3 regions of the Streptomyces sp. NPDC029041 genome follow, and region 3 is predicted to be linked to each of the others. Evidence: riboswitches for the same ligand, from Rfam matches in the RefSeq annotation. Region 3 holds a riboswitch; each other region holds the start of a gene.
The links. A riboswitch is a leader RNA that binds a small molecule or an ion and turns the genes downstream of it on or off. The one in region 3 is predicted to bind cobalamin.
Positions count from the first base shown of each region.

Region 1 (4,136 bases), on a different contig from region 3:
AGGAGGGCCGGCTCGGGCTCTACACGGGTGCGCTGTCGTCCGTCTCGGGCCTGATCGTCCTGGCCGGCAGCGCGGCCACCGGTTTCCTGCTCGACCTGGGCCTGCCGGCCGCCGTGCCGTGGCTGGTCCTGGCGGCCGTACCGGCCCTGGCGGTGGCCCTGTTGCCGCGCCGGGAGAAGGGGACGGGCGCGGCGGTCTGACCTCACCGGTTGCCCGCGGCAGCCGGGCGCCGGGAGTGTCGTCCCGGCGCCCGGCTGGTCCGCTCCGGGATGTCGCGCCGGGCCCGTCCGAGGACACCGCCGCGGAGATCGGCGGTCATGCCGCGCCAGTATCCTGGGTCGGCTGCGGCACCCCCACCAATCCCCGCCCACAAGCGGGGAGTTCGGCCTGCGGCGACGACCTTCCCCTATGCGTGAGACGAGGACGAGTGCTGCTAGCGGGCCGCTACCGGCTGGATGTGGAGATCGGGCGCGGTGGAATGGGAGAGGTCTGGCGTGCGTACGACGAGACGCTCGCCAGAGCGGTGGCCCTCAAGCTGCTGCTGCCCCAGGACACCGACGCGACGGCGGCCTCCCGGTTCCGTCTGGAGGCTCAGACCGCCGGGCGCCTCAACCATCCCAACGTGGTCGGTGTGCTGGACTTCGGGGAGTACGACAACCGGCTGTACCTGGTGATGGAGCTGGTCGAGGGCGACAGTCTCGCCGGGGTGCTGAACGGCTCGGGCGCGCTGCCCGCCGAGCGGGTGGCCGCGCTCGCCGCGCAGGCGTCCGCGGGGCTCGCCGCCGCGCACGCGCAGGGCATCGTGCACCGGGACGTCAAACCCGCCAACCTGCTGCTGGACGCGGCCGGCACGCTGAAGATCGGGGACTTCGGCATCGCGCGGTTCCTCGACGACCCCGGCGCCGCGCTCACCGCCACCGGCCAGATCATCGGCACCGGCCTCTACCTCGCGCCCGAGCGGGCCCTGGGCAAGCCGGCGGGGCCCGCCTCCGACATGTACTCCCTGGGCTGCGTGCTCTACCAGCTCCTCAGCGGGCGCCCGCCGTTCGAGGCCGACACCGCCGTCGCCCTGCTCCACCAGCACCTCGACTCTGCTCCCGTGCCGCCTCGCGAGCTCGGTGTGGCCGGGCTTCCGCCGGCGTTCGAGAACTATCTCCTCGGTCTGCTCGCCAAGCAGCCCGAGGACCGTCCCACCGCCCAGCAGGCCGCCGAGTGGTTCGCCCAGGGCGCCTGGCGGGGTCTGCCCGAGCCGCTGCCGGAGGTCTCGCCGCCGCCGCGGCCGAACACCGCCTCCGCGGCGATGCCCGCCGGGCCGGGACCGTACGCGACCGCCGAGACCGGCAGCCCGACCACGTACGCGCTGCCGGCCACCACGGGCCACCGCGCCGCCGCCCGGGCGGCCCAGTCGGGGCGTTCGGGCCGCTCGCGCGGACGCGGCGGTCACGGCAACCGGTCGAAGCTGGCCGCGACGGCAGCCGCCGCGGCACTCTTCATCGCCGCGATGCTCATCGGCATGCGCTGGTTCACGCCCGACACGACCACGGAGGGCACGGAACCCGACGCGTCCCCGAGTGCGAGCAGCCCCGCCGCCGCGCCGTCCGCCGACTCCGCCACGCCCGGCTCCTCCGGTCCGCAGGCCGACCCGGCGGCCGGCCCGGCAGCGGCCGACACGCCCGCCACCGGCACCGTGGGGGATCTCACTCCGTCCACGCCGCCTCCTTCGCCGACCCCTCCCGCGCCCGCGCCGACCGCCGCGACCCCGACGGAGGAAGTGGGCGACGGCGGCCCGCAGCAGCCGGATCCGGAGAAGCCGGGCCCGGCCGGGGACGACGGGGCGGGCGACGACGGCGGGGACGACGGGGGCGAGGACTGACACGGCCCGGACATCGCGCGGAGAGACCCCGCGCGGAGCGCGTGGACCAGCCGGAGGATGCGCCGGTGTGCGAACGGGCGCCCCCTCGCGCGCCCCTTGGGTGGCTTGTCATCGCCCTTATCCCGGCCTTATTGTCACCAGGCCTTGGTGAACGGGAAATCCGGTGTGATGCCGGTGCGGCCCTCGCCACTGTGAATCGGGAAGTCCGGCTCCGGCCCTCACGGGCAGCCACTGGGTCCTTGCGACCCGGGAAGGCGGAGTCCGGGCGGTGGTACCCGTCAGCCAGGAGACCGGCCAAGGCGCGTCAACCATCCACGAGGTGCTGGAGAGGGTCTGCTGAGCCATGCACATAGCCGAGGGTTTCCTTCCTCCGGCGCACGCGGTCGCCTGGGGCGTCGCGTCGGCGCCGTTCGTCGTCCACGGGGTCCGGTCGCTCACCCGTGAGGTGCGCGAGCACCCCGAGAGCACCTTGCTCCTCGGGGCGTCCGGTGCCTTCACGTTCGTCCTGTCCGCTCTGAAACTGCCGTCCGTGACCGGCAGTTGTTCGCACCCCACCGGCACGGGCCTGGGAGCCGTCCTGTTCCGGCCGCCCATCATGGCGGTGCTGGGCACCATCACCCTGCTGTTCCAGGCACTGCTGCTCGCGCACGGCGGCCTGACCACGCTCGGGGCCAACGTCTTCTCCATGGCGATCGTCGGCCCCTGGGCCGGATACGCCGTCTACAAGCTGCTGCGGCGCTCCAACGCGCCGCTGATGGTGGCGGTCTTCTCCGGCGCGTTCGTCGCCGACCTGTCGACCTACTGCGTCACCAGCGTGCAGCTGGCCCTCGCGTTCCCCGACCCGAGCAGCGGATTCCCGGGCGCGCTCGGCAAGTTCGGCTCCATCTTCGCCGTCACCCAGATCCCGCTCGCGGTGAGCGAGGGCCTGCTGACCGTGCTCGTGATGCGGCTGCTGGTGCAGTCCAGCAAGGGCGAACTGACCCGGCTGGGTGTCCTCCTCGCCAAGAAGCAGGCCCCGGCCGAGTCCGAGGCGGTGGCCCGATGAACCGCAACACGAAGATCAACCTGGTGCTGCTGCTCGCCGTGGTCGCGCTCGCGGTGCTGCCCCTGGCGCTCGGTCTCGGCGACCACAAGAAGGAGCCGTTCGCGGGGGCCGACGGCGAGGCCGAGACGGCGATCACCGAGCTGAAGCCCGACTACGAGCCGTGGTTCTCGCCGCTGTACGAACCGCCGTCCGGCGAGATCGAGTCGGCACTGTTCTCCCTCCAGGCGGCCCTCGGCGCCGGGGTCCTCGCCTACTACTTCGGCCTGCGCCGGGGACGCCGGCAGGGTGAGCGGCGGGCGCTGGAACGGGAGGCCGACAGCGCGCTCTCCGACACCCGCGGGACGTCCGCCGAGGAACGGGACTGAGCCCGGGTGCTGCCGATCGACGCGGCGGCGCACAGCAGTCGCTGGCGCCGCCGCCATCCCGTGGACAAGGCCGTGCTCGGGCTCGGTCTCACCGTGCTCGCGATCTCCCTGCCGCCCTGGCCGGGCGCGGCCCTGGTGCTCCTGACGGCCCTGCTGGTGCTGCTGGGTCCGGCCGGTGTGCCCGGGCGGCGGCTGTGGCGGGCCTACCGGGTGCCGCTGGGCTTCTGCGTCACCGGCGCGCTCACGCTGCTCGTCCAGGTGGGCGGGCCGAAGGGGTTCGTCTCCCTCGCCGGCGACGGGCCGGTGCGGGCCGCGGAGTTGCTGCTGCGGACCTCTGCGGCCTCCCTGGGCGTGCTGCTGTTCGCCTTCACCACGCCCATGTCCGACCTGCTGCCCCGACTGGTCCGGGCCCGGATCCCGGCTGCGGTCGTCGACGTCGCGCTCGTGACGTACCGGATGAGCTTCCTGCTGCTGGACTCCATGCGGCGCATCCGGGAGGCCCAGGCGGCCCGGCTCGGGCACACCAGCCGGGGCGCTCAGTGGCGTTCCCTGGCCGGGCTCGGCGCCACCGCGTTCGTCCGGGCCTTCGACCGGGCCGGCCGGCTCCAGGCCGGGCTCGCCGGGCGCGGCTACGACGGCACCCTGCGGGTCCTGGTGCCCGAGGCCCGGGTCTCCGTCCGCTTCACGGCGGCCAGTTGCGCGCTGCTCGTCGCGCTGGCCGTCCTCACCTTCGCACTGGAAAGGCCGCTGACATGAGCGAGCCCGCCCTCGTCGCCCTGCGGGGCGCGTCCTTCGCCTACGAGGACGGCCCGACCGTGCTCAGTGGCCTCGACTTCGAGATCCGCGAGGGGCG
Region 1 is NZ_JBEZWO010000007.1:77,298-81,433, reverse strand. It holds gene AB0F04_RS19015 (MFS transporter) at 1-200, shown strand, start outside; gene AB0F04_RS19010 (serine/threonine-protein kinase) at 428-1,873, shown strand; cobalamin riboswitch at 2,002-2,187, shown strand; gene AB0F04_RS19005 (energy-coupling factor ABC transporter permease) at 2,217-2,918, shown strand; gene AB0F04_RS19000 (energy-coupling factor ABC transporter substrate-binding protein) at 2,915-3,283, shown strand; gene cbiQ (cobalt ECF transporter T component CbiQ) at 3,290-4,039, shown strand; gene AB0F04_RS18990 (ATP-binding cassette domain-containing protein) at 4,036-4,136, shown strand, end outside.
Region 1: linked by a shared signal. The riboswitch ahead of AB0F04_RS19005 (energy-coupling factor ABC transporter permease) and the one ahead of AB0F04_RS11275 (ribonucleoside-diphosphate reductase subunit alpha) in region 3 are both predicted to bind cobalamin.

Region 2 (4,136 bases), on a different contig from region 3:
GGGTCGCGGCTCTCGCCCGCCAGCTGGATCGCCTGCTCGAAGCCCAGCAGGGCGAAGATGATGCCGCTGGAACTGACGGCGCTCAGCACACCGTGGGCACCGAACGGCGCGAAGCCGTGCTCGGTGAAGTTGCCCGGGTGGAAGTTGCCCGCCGCGATGATGAAGATCGCCGCCAGCGGTACGGCCACCTTCCACCAGGTGGCGGCGCTGTTGGTGTGCGCCAGGATCCGCACCCCGAGGAAGTTGACGACGACGAACACGGCCATCAGGACGACCGCGACGACGAAGCCGCTCGTCGTCAGCGTTCCGTCCTTCGGGTGCTGCAAGCCCTGCGCCCAGTGCCAGTGCCCGGCGTAGCCGATCATGGCCTCGACCTCGATCGGTGCCACCGTCGCGGCCTGGAGCCAGGAGAACCAGCCGAAGGACATGCCGGCCAGTCCGCCGAACGCGTAGTGCGGATAACGGGCGGTACCGCCGGCGACCGGGAACATGCCGCCCAGTTCCGCGTGCACCAGTGCCAGCAGCACGATCGCCACCGCACCGATGAGCCAGGACAGGATCGCCGCGGGGCCGGCCGCCACGACGGCCTTCTCGGCGCCGTACAACCAGCCCGAGCCGATGATGGAGCCGACCGAGGCCCACATGAGCCCGATCAGCCCGACATCCCGGCGCAGGCCGTCTCTTTCCATGAATTCAGGGGCCTCTCATAGACGAACTCGGAGAGTTCAGTGAGCAAGAGGCCTCAGATTAGGAATGGACTACTCGGCGGCAGAAGACGAGTTGTGCAGCCTTGACCGGGCGCGTCAAGCCTTGACCGGCTGCGGGTGTTTCCTGGGAAACGCTTCAGGATTCCTGTACGCGGTGATGAGGCAGCCGTGGGATCTCGATGGCCGGGCAGCGGTCCATCACCATCTCCAGGCCCGCCGCGCGGGTCCGGTCGTACGCCGCCCCGTCGATCACACCGAGCTGGAACCAGACACCCTGCGCGCCCTTGGCGACCGCCTCGTCCGCGACGGCTCCGGCGAGGTCGCTGTTCACGAACACGTCCACGACGTCCACGTCGAAGGGGATGTCCGCCAGGCTCGCGTACCCCTTCTCCCCGTGCACGGTCTCCGCCTTCGGGTGCACCGGAACGACGCGCTTGCCGAAGCGCTGGAGCACGGCGGCGACGCCGTACGCGGCGCGCTGCCGGTTCGACGACAGGCCCACCACGGCCCAGGTGTCGCCGAGCTCGGTGAGGATCCTGCGGACCGTTGCCTCGTCGCCGTACACCGGCGGCCTCCTCGCAAGTCGTGGACGAGCTGCTCCCCGTTCAACGGCTCCGGGTGCGCGGTGATTCCCGGGACGATCCCCGTGATAGCTTGCCGAAGCCAGTCGAACCCATGTACGTGGGTCAGGGAATCCGGTGCGAATCCGGAACTGACGCGCAGCGGTGAGGGGGACGGGCGGGGCCTCGGCCACTGGACTTCCGCACGGACGTCCGGGAAGGCGCTCCGACCCGGGTGAACCCGAGTCCGAAGACCTGCTGGCGGCCCCCGCGGCCGCACGCGGCGGGGGAGCACCGTACGACCGGGCCCCGCGATCGGGCCCTCGACGACTGAGGACTGGTTCCCGTGCCCCTGGCCCGACCCGCCCGCGCCGCCGTCCTGCTCATCACCGGCTCCCTGCTCCTGACCGGCTGCGGCGGCGGCCCGTCCCCCGACGCGAAGGCCGCCGTCACGCTCACCGACTGCGGGCACGAGGTCCGGGTCGCCGCCCCACCTCGCCGCGCGGTGTCCCTCAACCAGGGCACCACGGAGATCCTGCTCTCCCTCGGTCTCGCCGACCGACTCGCGGGCACGGCCACCTGGACCGACCCCGTGATGAAGGGACTGGAGAAGGCCAACGCCCGGGTGCCGCGCATCGCCGACGACAACCCGTCCTTCGAACGCGTCCTGGACGCCGAGCCCGACTTCGTCACCGCGTCCTTCGTCTCCACCCTCGGCAAGGGGGGCGTCGCCCCCCGCGAGCAGTTCGAGAAACTCGGCGTCCCCACCTACGTCTCCCCGTCCGACTGCGCCGGCAAGGACAACTCGGGCGGCGGCGACGGCGCACGCGACAAGACCCTCGGCATCGGCACCGTCTACGGCGAAGTCCACGACCTCGCGAGCGTGTTCGGCGTGACGAAACGCGGCGACGCACTCGTGGCCTCCCTCCGGCAGCGCATGGCGAAGGCCACGGCGGGCATCGACGCCTCCCACGTCACCCTCCTGTACTGGTTCGCGAACTCCGAGTCGCCCTACATGGCGGGCTGTTGCGGAGCGCCCGGCATCATCACCCGGGCCCTCGGCGCGAAGAACGTCTTCGACGACACCCACGAGGAGTGGCCACAGGTCAACTGGGAGACCGTCGCCGACCGCGACCCCGACGTCCTCGTCATCGGCGACCTGACCCGCAAGTCCCAGACCGCCGAGTCGGCCGCGAAGAAGATCGCTTTCCTGGAGTCCAACCCGGTCACCAGGAACATGGACGCCGTCCGGCACAAGCGGTACGTGCTGCTCAGCGGGCAGGCCATGAACCCGACGATCCGCACCGTCGAGGGCGTGGAACAGGTGGCCGCCGGGCTGCGCAGGTTCGGACTGGTGAAGTGACCGCCCGGGAGCAGGAGCTGCCGGCCGCCGGGCCCGGACCCGGCCGCGGGGCCGGGCTCGCGCTGGGCCTGGCCGGGGCCGTCGCACTCGTGGCCTCCCTCGCCGTGGCCATCACCATCGGCCCCGCCGACCTCGGCGTCGCCGACGTGTGGTCCGTCGTGGCCGCCCATCTCGGCCTCGGCAGCTCCGGGCTGACGCCGATCCGGGACGGGATCGTCTGGCAGCTGCGACTGCCGCGCACCCTGCTCGCCGCCGTGTGCGGGGCCGGACTGGCCGTGTGCGGGGCGGTGATGCAGTCCCTGCTGCGCAACCCGCTCGCCGACCCGTTCGTGCTCGGGGTGTCCTCGGGCGCCTCCACCGGAGCGGTGCTCGTCGTGGTACTCGGCGTGGGCGGCGGTGCCCTCCCGGTGTCCGCGGGCGCGTTCCTCGGCGCCCTGCTGTCGTTCGCGCTGGTGCTGCTGCTCAGCCACACCCTCGGCGGCACCACCGACCGGGTCGTCCTCGCGGGCGTGGCCGCCATGCAGCTCTTCTCCGCGCTCACCTCCTTCGTCGTGATGACCTCCGCCGACGCCGAGACGACCCGCGGCGTGCTGTTCTGGCTCCTCGGCTCGCTCGGCGGCGCCGGCTGGACCGACGTGTGGCTGTGCCTGGCCGTGCTGGCGGTGGCGCTGGTGGTGTGCCTGTCGTACGCCCGGACCCTGGACGCCTTCGCCTTCGGGCAGGACGCCGCCGCCGCGCTCGGGGTGTCCGTCGCCCGGACCCGCCTGGTCCTGCTGTGCGTCACGGCTCTGCTCACGGCGGCTCTCGTCAGCTCGGCCGGGGCGATCGGCTTCGTCGGACTGGTCCTGCCGCACGCCGCCCGGGCCCTGACCGGCCCCGGGCACGCACGGCTGCTGCCGGTCACCGCCCTCGCGGGAGCGGTGTTCCTGGTGTGGGTGGACACGCTGGCCCGTACCGTTCTCGATCCGCAGGAGGTCCCGGTGGGTGTCGTGACGTCGCTGATCGGCGTGCCGGCGTTCGTGGCGGTGCTGTACCGGACCCGGAGGGCGCGGTGAGCGGCGCGGAGACGTCGGCGGGGGAGGGGCTGCGGGCCGACCGGGTCAGCCGCCGTGCCGACGGGCGCCTCATCCTGGACGGCGTCGCCCTCGCGCCGGAGACCGGCTCCACGGTCGGCGTCCTCGGCCCCAACGGCTCCGGCAAGTCCACCCTGCTGAGGCTGCTCGCCGGGCTGCTGCCGCCGTCCTCCGGAGTCGTCACCCTCGACGGCACGCCCCTGGCCGAGCTGCCCCGCCGCACGGTCGCTCGCCGCCTCGCGGTCGTCGAGCAACAAACGGACACCCAGGTCGAGCTGACGGTTCTGGACGTCGTGCGGCTCGGCCGCGTCCCGCACCGCCGCGCCTGGACGCCCTCCTCCGCCGACGACGAGCGGGCGGTGCGCGCCGCCCTGGAGCGCACCGGTCTCGCCGACCGGGCCGGCCGGCTCTGGCACACCCTCTCCGGCGGTGA
Region 2 is NZ_JBEZWO010000024.1:1,782-5,917, reverse strand. It holds gene AB0F04_RS36560 (APC family permease) at 1-689, opposite strand, end outside; gene AB0F04_RS36555 (CoA-binding protein) at 844-1,272, opposite strand; cobalamin riboswitch at 1,355-1,545, shown strand; gene AB0F04_RS36550 (ABC transporter substrate-binding protein) at 1,614-2,630, shown strand; gene AB0F04_RS36545 (iron chelate uptake ABC transporter family permease subunit) at 2,693-3,685, shown strand; gene AB0F04_RS36540 (ABC transporter ATP-binding protein) at 3,682-4,136, shown strand, end outside.
Region 2: linked by a shared signal. The riboswitch ahead of AB0F04_RS36550 (ABC transporter substrate-binding protein) and the one ahead of AB0F04_RS11275 (ribonucleoside-diphosphate reductase subunit alpha) in region 3 are both predicted to bind cobalamin.

Region 3 (4,136 bases):
GCCGCTGTACTCGCTGATGCTGGGTCTGCTGGCGCTGCTCGGCTTCATGGCGATCGCGGCCGGCATCAAGGTGCAGAACGGGCAGCTGGCGATCCCGCAGCTGTTCGAGACGATGTTCCCGGACTGGTTCGCGGGTGTGGCGTTCGCGGCGATCGGCATCGGCGCGCTGGTGCCGGCGGCCATCATGTCCATCGCGGCCGCGAACCTCTTCACCCGCAACATCTACAAGGACTTCATCAAGCCGGACGCCACTCCGGCGCAGGAGACCAAGGTCTCCAAGCTGGTCTCCCTGCTGGTGAAGGTCGGCGCCCTGGCCTTCGTCCTCACCATGGACAAGACGGTCGCCATCAACTTCCAGCTGCTGGGCGGCATCTGGATCCTGCAGACCTTCCCGGCCCTGGTCGGCGGCCTGTTCACGCGCTGGTTCCACCGCTGGGCGCTGCTCGCGGGCTGGGCGGTCGGCATGATCTACGGCACGGTCGCGGCGTACGGCGTGGCCTCCCCGACGCAAAAGCACTTCGGCGGCTCCGCGAAGGAGATCCCGGGCATCGGGGAGATCGGCTACATCGGCCTCACGGCGTTCGTGCTGAACGTGGTGGTGACGGTGGTCCTGACCTTCGTCCTGAAGGCCCTGAAGGCCCCCGACGGCATCGACGAGACCAAGCCGGAGGACTACACGGCGGACGCGGGCGACCCCGGCGTCCAGGTGGAACTCCCGCCCGCCACCGCCGGTTCGGCTCACTGACCCCAGGGGCGCGGGGCCGTATCACTCATGCGGCTCCGCCGCGTGGGCGCGAACAACCACACAACACCCGCAGCGGGCCGCCGAGATCACACCAACGGCGGCCCGCCGTCGTACACACGCACGCCCCGCCCGAGCGTGACCGGAACCCCTTCGCGGCACTGACGGAGATCACTCTTCTCACCTGCCAGCTGACGCTCTGAAACCGTCGCGACACAACATCTGGGGGTGCCGCCCGAACCCGGCACAAGATGTATGCTCATGCTCGCTGCCGCCGCAGGGGAATCCGGTGCGAATCCGGAACTGTCCCGCAACGGTGTACCCATGCCCATATAGGCGTATGGGCGTCAGTCCGAGGACCTGCCGACAGCGCGCCCGGCCACCCGGCCGGTGTGCCCTGACGTCCGGGCCTCGTGGAATGGGCCGGTGGACGCGACGCCGCGTGCGCTCGTGTGCTGCCCCCTGCCCTCGACGAGGCCCCCGTGCCGAGCGAGGGAGAGCCCCACGTGACCATCGCGCCAGCCGAACCGGTCTCAGCCGCCGAAGAAGAGCACGACGCCCCCGGTGCCGCGCTGCTGCGGACCCTGACCGAGCTGACCGCCGACCTCCCCGACGCCGATCCCGGCCGGGTCGCCGCCGCCGCGTTGCGCGGCCGCTCCGCGCGGGCGGACGAGCGGGAGTTGCGGGAGCTGGCGACGGAGGCCGCGGCCGGTCTGATCTCCGAGGACCCCGCCTACTCCCGGCTGGCCGCCCGGCTGCTGACCATCGGCATCCGTGAAGAGGCCGCCTCGCAGGGCGTCACGTCCTTCACCGAGTCCGTCGCGGTCGGCCACCGCGAGGGCCTCATCGCCGACCGCACCGCCGAGTTCGTACGCGTCCACGCCGCCCGTCTCGACGCGCTGATCGACCGGGCGGCCGACGACCGCTTCGGATACTTCGGCCTGCGCACGCTGCACAGCCGCTACCTGCTGCGTCACCCGCACACCCGCAAGGTCGTCGAGACGCCCCAGCACTTCATGCTGCGGGTGGCGAGCGGCCTCGCCGAGGACGACACCACGCGCGCACTGGACGAGGTCGCGGCGCTCTACGGGCTCATGAGCCGCCTCGACTACCTCCCCTCCTCCCCCACCCTGTTCAACTCCGGCACCCGGCACCCCCAGATGTCGTCCTGCTACCTGCTCGACTCCCCCAAGGACGAGCTGGACTCCATCTACGACCGGTACCACCAGGTGGCCCGGCTGTCGAAGCACGCCGGCGGCATCGGACTCGCGTACTCCCGCATCCGCGCCCGCGGTTCGCTGATCCGCGGCACCAACGGCCACTCCAACGGCATCGTCCCGTTCCTGAAGACCCTGGACGCCTCGGTGGCCGCCGTGAACCAGGGCGGCCGGCGCAAGGGCGCGGCGGCGGTCTACCTGGAGACCTGGCACTCCGACATCGAGGAGTTCCTGGAGCTGCGCGACAACACCGGTGAGGACGCCCGCCGTACGCACAACCTGAACCTCGCGCACTGGGTGCCGGACGAGTTCATGCGGCGCGTGAACGCCGATGCCCAGTGGTCGCTGTTCTCCCCCTCGGACGTGCCCGAGCTGGTCGACCTGTGGGGCGCGGAGTTCGACACCGCCTACCGGGCGGCCGAGGCGAAGGGCCTGGCGAAGAAGACCCTGCCCGCCCGCGAGCTGTACGGCCGCATGATGCGCACCCTGGCGCAGACCGGCAACGGCTGGATGACCTTCAAGGACGCCGCCAACCGCACCGCCAACCAGACGGCCGAGCCCGGCCACGTCGTGCACTCCTCCAACCTCTGCACGGAGATCCTGGAGGTCACCGACGACGGTGAGACGGCGGTCTGCAACCTGGGCTCGGTGAACCTCGGCGCGTTCGTGACCGGCGGGGACATCGACTGGGAGCGCCTGGACGAGACCGTCCGCACGGCCGTCACGTTCCTCGACCGGGTCGTGGACATCAACTTCTATCCGACCGAGCAGGCGGGCCGCTCCAACGCCCGCTGGCGTCCGGTCGGCCTCGGCGCGATGGGTCTGCAGGACGTCTTCTTCCGGCTGCGCCTGCCCTTCGACTCGCCCGAGGCCAAGGCCCTGTCCACCCGTATCGCCGAGCGCATCATGCTCGCCGCCTACGAGGCCTCCGCCGACCTCGCCGAGCGCAACGGCCCCCTTCCGGCCTGGGCGAAGACCCGTACGGCCCGGGGCGTGCTGCACCCCGACCACTACGACACCGAGCCGGCCTGGCCGGAGCGCTGGGCGGCCCTGCGCGAGCGCGTCGCCACGACCGGCCTGCGCAACTCGCTGCTCCTGGCCATCGCGCCCACGGCCACCATCGCCTCCATCGCGGGCGTGTACGAGTGCATCGAGCCGCAGGTGTCCAACCTCTTCAAGCGCGAGACGCTGTCGGGCGAGTTCCTCCAGGTCAACTCCTACCTGGTGGACGAGCTGAAGCGGCTCGGCGTGTGGGACGCCCGCAGCCGTGAGGCCCTGCGCGAGGCCAACGGCTCGGTGCAGGACTTCGCCTGGATCCCCGAGGACGTGCGCGCCCTCTACCGCACGGCGTGGGAGATCCCGCAGCGCGGTCTGATCGACATGGCGGCGGCCAGGACTCCGTACCTGGACCAGTCCCAGTCGCTGAACCTCTTCCTGGAGACGCCGACCATCGGCAAGCTCTCCTCGATGTACGCCTACGCCTGGAAGTCCGGGCTGAAGACGACGTACTACCTGCGCTCGCGCCCGGCGACCCGCATCGCCCGTGCCGCGAAGGCCAGCGTCCCCGTGCAGGCCACCCCCGATCCCGAAGCGGTCGCCTGCTCCCTGGAAAACCCCGAGTCCTGCGAGGCCTGCCAGTAATGACCAGCCAGAACCTGCTCGACCCCGGCTTCGAGCTGACTCTCCGCCCCATGCGCTACCCGGACTTCTACGAGCGCTACCGGGACGCCATCAAGAACACCTGGACCGTGGAGGAGGTCGACCTCCACTCCGACGTCGCCGATCTCGCCAAGCTGTCACCGGCGGAGCAGCACCTGATCGGCCGGCTGGTCGCCTTCTTCGCGACGGGCGACTCGATCGTCGCGAACAACCTGGTGCTGACGCTGTACAAGCACATCAACTCGCCCGAGGCGCGGCTGTACCTGAGCCGACAGCTCTTCGAGGAGGCCGTGCACGTCCAGTTCTATCTGACGCTGCTGGACACCTACCTGCCCGACCCGGAGGACCGTGCCGCCGCCTTCGCGGCCGTGGAGAACATCCCGTCCATCCGCGAGAAGGCCGGGTTCTGCTTCAAGTGGATCAACGAGGTCGAGAAGCTGGAGCGCCTGGAGTCCCAGGCGGACCGCCGCCGCTTCCTGCTCAACCTGATCTGCTTCGCCGCGTGCATCGAGGGCCTG
Region 3 is NZ_JBEZWO010000004.1:199,243-203,378, forward strand. It holds gene mctP (monocarboxylate uptake permease MctP) at 1-745, shown strand, start outside; cobalamin riboswitch at 991-1,125, shown strand; gene AB0F04_RS11275 (ribonucleoside-diphosphate reductase subunit alpha) at 1,249-3,600, shown strand; gene AB0F04_RS11280 (ribonucleotide-diphosphate reductase subunit beta) at 3,600-4,136, shown strand, end outside.